One region of the Agrobacterium tumefaciens genome, then DNA from elsewhere that is predicted to be linked to it. Evidence: predicted binding sites of a transcription regulator. Region 1 holds the regulator's gene; the other holds the start of a gene.
What was found. Region 1 encodes LexA, which represses DNA repair genes until DNA is damaged. Its sites were predicted from a motif close to TGTTCNNNNTGTGTTCNG; they were not measured.
Positions count from the first base shown of each region.

Region 2: a site for LexA is predicted at 1,326-1,343, ahead of CFBP6623_RS23675 (ATP-dependent helicase). Genes of this name have one in related genera too.

Region 1 covers NZ_CP039903.1:1,097,763-1,102,584, forward strand. The annotation lists gene CFBP6623_RS05485 (ComEC/Rec2 family competence protein) at 1-1,801, shown strand, start outside; gene CFBP6623_RS05490 (glutathione S-transferase family protein) at 1,821-2,498, opposite strand; gene lexA (transcriptional repressor LexA) at 2,911-3,633, opposite strand; gene CFBP6623_RS05500 (VOC family protein) at 3,846-4,727, shown strand; gene kdsA (3-deoxy-8-phosphooctulonate synthase) at 4,727-4,822, shown strand, end outside.
Region 2 covers NZ_CP039904.1:1,838,324-1,843,145, reverse strand. The annotation lists gene CFBP6623_RS23685 (ABC transporter ATP-binding protein) at 1-258, shown strand, start outside; gene CFBP6623_RS23680 (prolyl oligopeptidase family serine peptidase) at 347-1,084, opposite strand; gene CFBP6623_RS23675 (ATP-dependent helicase) at 1,467-3,533, shown strand; gene rfbC (dTDP-4-dehydrorhamnose 3,5-epimerase) at 3,822-4,391, shown strand; gene rfbB (dTDP-glucose 4,6-dehydratase) at 4,394-4,822, shown strand, end outside.

The sequences.
Region 1 (4,822 bases):
CGACTTTGCCTTCGCTTCCTATTTCAAAGGCATAGGTGCGACCGGATTTTTCTACAAGCCGCCGCAGGCGCTGATATCACCAAAGGGAGACATGAAAGGCGAAACGCGTTGGCTGGAATGGGCGGATATGCGGCTTTATGGCCTGCGCAGCGCCATTGCAGAGCGCATCCGCAACACCATTGGCGGTGACGCCGGAGCCTTCGCCGCCTCCATTATCACCGATGAGAGACAGGCGATCTCGGCACCCACGATGGAAGCATTGAGGCTTTCCGGCCTTGCCCATATCGTCGCCATATCCGGGCTGAACATGGCGCTCGCCGCAGGCATATTCTTTGTGGGGTTGAGGCTGACCTTCAGCCTGTTTCCTGCCTTTGCTCAGCGCTGGCCCGTCAAGAAGATTTCGGCTTTCGCGGCGCTCTTGATGACGCTCGCCTATTACCTGATTTCCGGTTTCGCCGTCTCCGCTGAGCGTGCCTGGCTGATGATGTCGGTGATGCTGATCGCGGTCCTTTTTGATCAGCCGTCGCTCAGCCTCCGCAATGTGGCTATTTCGGCTCTCATCATCCTCGGCTTTTCGCCTTCGGAAATCATGGGGCCGAGTTTCCAGATGTCGTTTGCCGCGACCATCGCGCTCGTATCCACCTATGCCTGGTGGGGCCGCCGGCGCAGCGATCACGAGCGACTGTTGATCGGACGCAGACCGGTATGGATGACGGCGGCACAGATGGCAGGCACCGTCATTGGCGGCGTCATCACCACATCGTTGATTGGCGGACTTTCGACGGCGATCTATTCGGCAGAGCATTTTCACCGTGTCACCACCTATGGACTTTTCGCCAATCTGGCCGCCATGCCGCTGATGTCGCTGATCGTCATGCCCTTTGGCCTGCTCGCCATGCTGCTGATGCCGTTCGGGTTGGATGCGCCATTCCTGAAGATCATGGGCTATGGCATGGCGCTCGTCATCGAAGTCGCCAATGAAGTGGCGTCCTGGGGCGGCAGCGCGGCGACGGGGCGGCCACATGAGTGGTTCATTGGCCTCGGCTCCGCTGGCTTCCTGCTGCTCACCTTGCTGCGCAGCCGGCTTGCATTGCTTGGTATTCCGCTTCTTGTCTCCGCCTTCGGCCTGTCGGCGGCCGTGGCCTATCGCGATGTCCCGGATTTGCTCATTCACGAGGAGGGTGAGTTGGTGGCGCTGCTGGAAGACGGCAAGGCCTATACGACAAAAACGCGACCACAGGGCTTCGTATACGGCCAGTGGCAAAGAGCACTCCTGTTGCCGGAACAGCCTGTGCCACCGGTCATTCTTAAAGCGCATGCCGCAGTAACCAGTGTAGGCTTGACCGCAAAATCAAAACTTACGCCGGAGGAGATGAGGGCGGTGATGCGGCAGATGACGGCAGCGCTGAAAGATGCGCAACCCGGCGTCTTCACCTGCAGCAAAGGCATATGGTGCGTGGCGCGCGCCAGGAGCGGGGAGTGGATCGTCGTTCTGGAAGATGGCCGGTTTGCCGGAAAAGCCTGCGATATCGCCGATATTGTCGTCGTTTCCCGCAGGACCTCGTTTTCACAATGCCGCTCAGGAGCACTTCTACTCAACCGCGATATATTGCGGCGCATTGGCTCGGTAGAAATAGGCTTCGCCGGCAATAATCAGCCGGGGGTGGTCGGACGACTACGCGCAGCAATTGCCGGGGCGAACAGGCCATGGAGCGAGCACCGCTACTACGACTGGAAAAGCGACCGCTTCGAATACGAGGTGCCGGAACCGGTCAGGCAGTTGCTGACGGCATCGCAATAAACGCCGTCAGCAGTGATATTCAGACCTTCACGCGCAGATCGTCAGTCAATGCGCCAATGCCGCTGATTTCCTGTTCATGCGCCGCATCGCGCCAGATCTCCTTCACTCCGGCCTCATACCACTCACGCATGGCGGGCAGGGTGAGCAGCCGATCGCAATAGGCTTTTGCCGCAGGTGAAAGATCGGCGCCATAGGTCTGGAAACGGAACGCCACGGGGCAGAAAAAAGCATCGACCGCCGTGAATTTCTGACCGGCAAGATAGGGACCGCCGAATTTTGTCAGACCTTCGCTCCATAACGCATCGATGCGCTTTATGTCTGCCGCAAGCCCGGCATCGCCACCCTTCGGCTTGACCCGAATACCGACCGACATGGGATAAAGATTGCGCAGTGAGGAAAAGCCGGCATGCATTTCGCTCGCCGCCGAACGCGACCATGCCCGCGCCTGCTTGTCGCTCGCCCAGACGCCCTGGTGCCGTTCTGCGAGATATTCGGCGATCGACAGCGTTTCCCATATCGTCACGCCATCATCGACAAGGCAGGGCACCTTGCCGGTCGGCGAAAAGCTGGAAAAGGCGACACCTTCGCCAAACGGAACAAGTCTCTCATCAAAGGCGATACCGAGCGTGCGCATCAACACCCACGGCCGCAGCGACCATGAGGAGTAGTTCTTGTTGGCGATGTAAAGATCGTACATGGCTTATCTCCCGGATATGACGCGCATTTCTATACCTGTCGGGGCATGATGGAATACCGAAAATAATCCATGGCACCCATAAGTCGCGTTGATGAATGACGGGGGCTTTGCACCGAGTATCACCATTCGGTGGCAGCGCCAGGCCAGCCGCATCCCCCAGCGTAAACGAACTCACGCAACCAGATGTCCACGGCATATGACGCAGTGGTGGCAACAGGCCGGGGGCAAGGCCGTAACAACGATATCCATATGAAACTGGAACTGATCTTTACCAGACAGAATGCAACTGTCTGCTGGAAGCATAAGATTGCCCGACACTCGCATGGTCAGCCGAATTCCGGAATTGCCGTCATCTTCGACAGGAGCCATCTCATGACGACGCCTGTCTTGAGAGGATGACGGTTAAATCAGATCAATGGTAACGGCGTATAAGTCCGACCAGCTTGCCCTGAATTTTTACCCGATCAGGCCCGAAGATACGGGTTTCATAAGCGGGGTTGGCCGCTTCCAGCGCGATGGAAGCGCCCTTGCGGCGGAAACGCTTCAGCGTCGCTTCCTCGTCATCCACCAATGCCACGACGATATCGCCCGGATTGGCGGTATTGCTGTTGCGGATGATGACGGTATCACCGTCGAAAATCCCGGCCTCGATCATCGAATCGCCCTTAACTTCGAGCGCGTAATGTTCACCCGAACCCAGCATGTCAACCGGCACGGCAACATCATGCGTATTGTTCTGAATGGCGGAAATCGGCACGCCGGCGGCGATGCGACCCATGACCGGAACGGTGACCGCGCCGCCGAGATCGTTGGCGGGCGCCTTGGGCGCCGGTGGGGGTTCTGGCGCCTTCGGCTTTCCGAGGCTGCCTTCGATGACGCTTGGAGAAAAGCCGCGCTGCGGCCTGGCACCCGGCGCATAGGCCTCCGGCAGCTTGATGACTTCCAGCGCCCGCGCCCTGTTAGGTAGCCGGCGAATAAAGCCGCGCTCTTCGAGGGCGGTAATCAGCCGGTGGATGCCGGATTTGGAAGCAAGATCGAGTGCGTCCTTCATTTCATCGAAGGAGGGCGGCACGCCGGACTCTTTCATTCGTTCATGAATGAAGAGAAGCAATTCCTGCTGTTTGCGCGTGAGCATGAGGAAAACACCCTTGAGAATCGTCGTTGAAGTCGCGAAACAAATACAGAACGAACACTATATGTTCCATATGTGTTCCGCAATCCCCTAAAATTTCGTGAAGCTGCTATCTGTTGTTTTGATGATTTGCCTGAAAGCACGAAATTGTGCTTTTCTGCCGTCCTAACTGTTCCGGCATGGCCATGCCGCATGCGACAGCAGGAAGCAGGGAAATGACGAAACCGTACCGCATCGACCATCTCGTACTGCCTGTCGAGCACATCGACGTCGCAGAAAATCGCCTTGGAAACCTGGGATTTACAGTAGCGCCAGCGGCTCTTCACCCGTTTGGCACGCAGAATGCCTGCGTTTTTTTCGCCGACGGCACGTATCTGGAGCCTCTCGTGATTGCTGATCCGGCTAAATATAATGCCTCGATTGGCCGGAAAGATGTGTTTACCGGGCGGGATCAGGCCTTCCGGAAACATGCCGGAGGGGAGGGTTTTTCCGCACTGGTCGCTGCAACGCAGGACGCTCTTGGCGATCTCGACCGATTCGTAGCCTCAGGCCTCTCGGCCGGAAATGTCTTTGAATTTTCGCGGCCAGTCAAAATGCCGGATGGTTCGCAGAGCGAGGCGGCTTTTCGGCTGGCTTTTGCAGCCAGTGGTTCCGCGGCGGATTTCTTTCTGTTCAGCTGTCAGCGGTTGCAGGCCCTGCCGGGCGACCGCGCGGCGCTGGAACGCCATGCCAACGGCGTTTCCGGCCTCAGCGAGATCGTGCTGTTTTCCGGTGGTGATGCGAATGCCGTGCAGCTGATCGAAACTGTGTTTGGCTGCGACGGCAAGATGTCTCCGGATGGAGATATGGTTTTCGCAACCGGCAATACCCGCATAAGATTGACGCGGAAGCCGGTCTTTGACGGACTGGCCTTTAGTGTTCCCGAGGAGGGCGGTGGCGGATTGCGCGGCGCAGGCGTCGTCTTTTCCGTTCGCGATCTTGCCGTGACACAGGCGGCACTTGCTGCTAATGGCGTGTCCAGCGCAGAAGCGGGCGGCCGGCTGGTGGTGCCCGCAGCGCCCGGTCAGGGTGTTGCCTTCGCCTTCGAGGAAAAATAATGAGCGTTACGAACAATCTCAAAGTCACCGCCGGCGATGGCGCCAGCAAGGTTTCCTTTTCCAATACCGAGCGTTTTTCGCTGATTGCCGGCCCC
Region 2 (4,822 bases), on a different replicon from region 1:
CTGCTCGATGAGCCGACATCCGCACTCGACGTTTCCATTCAGGCGGAAATCCTCAATCTGCTCGCCGACCAGCGTGAGGAACGCGACCTCACCTTCGTTCTCGTCAGCCACGACCTCGCGGTCATTGCCCATATGTGCGACCGCGTTCTCGTCATGCAGAATGGCGTTTTCATCGATGAGTTGACCAGGGCCGATCTTGAAGCGGGCATCACCCACGCGGCCTATTCGGGCGAACTGTTCGAAAGCAGCTTCCTTTAGACGAACATCGAGCCTCTAAAGACAACCGTCCGGCGGAAGCGCCGGGCGGCTTTGTCTGTGATCGTCTCAATCAGAGATCCGGCGAAACTCAGGGAGAAGACGGTGCTTTGACCTCAGCGAGCTTCTGTTCGAGAAGCCACGTCCACATCGCCTCATCCTTCAGCACTTTTCCCTCCACCGCCTGATGATTTGTCTCCTCGAACACGGTGAGCCGAACATTGCGTTTCAGCTCCTGAAGGCGTTGAACGAGAACCACGGTGTCGGACAGCGGTATCACCTCGTCATTTGCACCATGAAAAGCCCAAAAGGCGGTCTTTTCATTGGTCCGGTTGAGATAATGCCGGATACCGCCGCCGGCAATCGGCACGACAGCAGCAAAGGTCTCCGGAAACTGTTCGGCCATTGACCACGCCCCAAATCCACCCCGGCTATAACCGATCAGGTAGATGCGGCTGCGGTCCACCCGATGATCGGCCACCACCGACTGGAGAGTGGCTGCGACACGCTCGATCGGATAAAGCAGTTCCTCACTCGGGTTTTGCGGCGAGAACACCAGAAAAGGAAAATCACGCCCCTCTTCGATCATTTTCGGCAGTCCGCTCGCCCCTAGCTTTTCAACATCGCTGCCACCCTGGTCACCGCCATGCAGCCAGACGACGAGAGGATAGGTCTTGTCCGAACCATCATAGTCCTTCGGGGTGTAAAGCAGGTAATTGATATCTGAGGCGATGGTGACATCGGATTTCACGGCTTTCTGCTCGGCCAAGGCAAATGTCGAGGTAGCAAGGGCGGCAACGGCGATCAGGCAGAATTTCAGATTTTTCATTTGGTCCTCCCAACAGACTGGCCTCTTCCCCAAGGCCGATGATTGAACTCGCAGGCCTCCGGCTTGGTTCAAATCTTTCCGACCTGAAACAGGAAACGCGGGAGAGACCACAATAAATGAATATATATTTCAATTAAGTACGAGATTTTCCTCACTACTATTCTTATCATGATGGGAAAATCAGATCCTTTCCGCCCACGGTTCTTGGAGCAGCATGCCGGCTAAAATGATCCGTGCAGTGCGTTCAGCATTTGTTCTGGATTGGTGTTTGAGTCTTTGCTAATCATTGCAGGAACGGTGGATATGGCCAGCCGATGCCTCGACGGCTGACCATATCCACAGCTATCCACGGACGGACAACCACATATCAAGGATTGCAGGCATGGCGGTTGCCTATCTGGACAAGTTGAACGAACAGCAGCGCAAGGCCGTGGAACACGGAGTCGGGCTGAGAGAAGGACAGACGGCCGGACCGCTCTTGATCATTGCCGGCGCCGGTTCCGGCAAGACCAACACACTTGCCCATCGCGTCGCGCATCTGATTGTGAACGGCGCCGATCCCCGCCGCATCCTGTTGATGACGTTTTCCCGACGTGCCGCGTCGGAAATGTCGCGGCGTGTCGAGCGTATCTGCAAACAGGTCCTCGGCGGCAATTCGGGCGCGCTCACCGACGCGCTGGCATGGTCCGGCACCTTTCATGGCATCGGCGCACGCCTGTTGCGCATCTATGCCGAACAGATCGGCCTCAATATCGATTTCACCATCCACGACCGCGAAGACAGCGCCGACCTGATGAACCTTGCCCGGCACGAGCTGGGATTTTCCAAGACCGAAAGCCGTTTTCCGACCAAGGGAACATGCCTTGCGATCTACTCGCGTGCGGTGAATTCCCAGACGCCGCTGAAGGAGATCCTGCGCCAGCATTATCCGTGGGTCGCCAGCTGGGAGAGTGAACTCAAGCAACTGTTTGCGGCCTATGTCGAAGCCAAGCAGGTCCAGAACGTGCTCGATTACGACGATCTTCTGCTCTATTGGGCGCAGATGGTGAGCGACCCCATCCTGGCAGACGATGTCGGCAACCGTTTCGACCATGTGATGGTCGACGAATATCAGGATACCAACCGGCTGCAGGCTTCGGTGCTGATGGCCCTCAAACCCGGTGGCCGCGGGTTGACGGTGGTGGGTGACGATGCGCAGTCGATCTATTCGTTCCGGGCTGCGACGGTGCGCAACATCCTCGATTTTCCGGCATCCTTCAGCCCGGCGGCGGATATCATCACGCTTGATCGCAACTATCGCTCGACGCAGCCAATTCTTGCCGCCGCCAATGGCGTCATCGATCTGGCGCGTGAGCGGTTTACCAAAAACCTGTGGACGGAGCGGCAGTCGCTCGAACGCCCCAAGCTCGTGACGGTGAAGGACGAAACCGAACAGGCGAACTTCATCATCGATCAGGTCCTTGCCAATCGCGAAACCGGCATGACGCTGAAACAGCAGGCCGTGCTGTTTCGCACCTCCAGCCACAGCGGCCCACTCGAGGTGGAACTGACCCGCCGCAACATCCCCTTCGTCAAATTCGGCGGCCTCAAATTCCTCGACAGCGCCCATGTGAAGGACATGCTGGCAGTCCTCCGCTTCGCCCAGAATCCGCGTGACCGTGTCGCCGGCTTCCGGCTGCTGCAGATGCTGCCCGGCATCGGACCGAAGAAAGCCGGCAATATTCTCGATGCAATTGCGACAGACGCCGAGCCCCTGCTTGCCCTTGCCGAAATTCCGCCACCACCGAAGACCGGCGATGACTGGACGGCCTTCACGCAAATGCTGGTGGGCCTGCGGCGGAGCCAAAACGGCTGGCCGGACGAAATCGGGCAGGCAAGGTTGTGGTACGAGCCCCATCTCGAACGCATCCATGAGGATGCAGATACCCGCAAGGCCGATCTACTACAGCTCGAACAGATCGCCGGCGGTTATCCCTCACGCGAACGATTCCTGACGGAATTGACACTTGATCCGCCTGACGCCACCAGCGATCAGGCCGGCGTGCCGCTGCTTGATGAGGATTACCTGACCCTGTCGACCATCCATTCGGCAAAAGGCCAGGAATGGCGTTCCGTCTTCATCCTGAATGTCATCGACGGCTGCATCCCATCGGATCTTGGCGTCGGCACCACCCAGGAACTGGAGGAGGAGCGACGGCTACTCTATGTCGCGATGACGCGCGCCAAGGACGGCCTGTCACTGATCACGCCACAACGCTTCTTCACCGGCGGCCAGAGCCAGCAGGGCGACAGGCATGTCTACGCCTCAAGAACCCGCTTCATACCGGCGACATTGCTGCAATTCTTCGAAACGGCAACCTGGCCCATCATATCGGCCGCGGCTTCGGAGCGCAGCGCGCAGCAGATCCGGATTGATGTGGGCGCGCGGATGCGGGCGATGTGGAAATAAGAGTGCGACCGCATCCCGGAAAGCGCATGGAACAATTCACAATCAATCCCGGTGGACTTGACGCGCAGGCAGTATAGATTTCACGCTGCGCGGATGGCAAATGGAGAGAATTTAGCGAGCGCTTCGCTGAACGCGATGCAAAAAAACACGCGATGATCTGGAAGATTCTGCATACTGCTCAACGTAAAGCTTGTTGCTCTTGTGTGGGCGATCAATAAAGCGTTATTGACTGTCCCTGCCGATAAAGCCATATCACCCTGAGTAAGCAGACCAGACAGGATCCGCATAGTGCAACTAGAAGCATTCTCGATATCAAGCTTGAAAAAGATAACTCCGGCTCGTTTCGGCGATAGCAGGGGTTACTTCAGCGAGGTTTTCAAGAGGGAATGGTTTCGCGAAAATGTAGCGGATGTGGAGTTCGTGCAGGACAATGAATCCCTGTCCGCACAGGCCGGAACCGTGCGAGGGCTTCATTTCCAGACAGAGCCTTTTGCGCAGGGCAAGCTCGTTCGCTGCATTCGGGGACGGCTGCTGGATGTCGCTGTCGATATCAGAACAGGATCGCCCACCTTCGGACAATGGGCCGCTGTCGAACTCTCACCTGAAAATGGCGAGCAACTGTGGGTTCCGGCGGGATTTGCGCATGGCTTCATGACGCTCGTTGACGACACGGTCATCTCTTACAAAGTGACGGCCCCTTACAGTGCAGCCAACGACCGCGGCGTTAAATGGGATGACCCTGCCATCGGCATCAGCTGGCCGAAGCTGGATGGCTGCATCCTTTCCGACAAAGATGCCAAACAGCCGCTTCTGTCCGAATTGCCTGAATATTTCACTTACGAAAACACTGGGAACTGATGATGCGCGTTCTAGTTACCGGCGGCGCCGGATTTATCGGCTCGGCCCTCGTACGTTATCTCGTAAGCGAGGTTGGCGCGGATGTTCTCACTGTCGACAAGCTGACATATGCGGGAAATCTGGCTTCTCTCAAGCCAATCGAAAACTCACCCAATCACCGCTTTCTTCAGGCCGACATATGTGACCGGACCGCGATGAATGACGCCTTCACGACATTCCAGCCGGATTACGTGATGCATCTCGCAGCCGAGAGCCACGTCGATCGCTCCATCACAGGCGCCGCTGATTTCATTCAGACCAACATCAACGGCACTTTCACGATGCTGGAGGCGGCGCGGCAATATTGGAGTGGTCTTGAGGGCGACGCCAAGGCGGAATTCCGCATGCTTCATGTGTCAACCGATGAGGTTTACGGCTCGCTCGGGGACCAG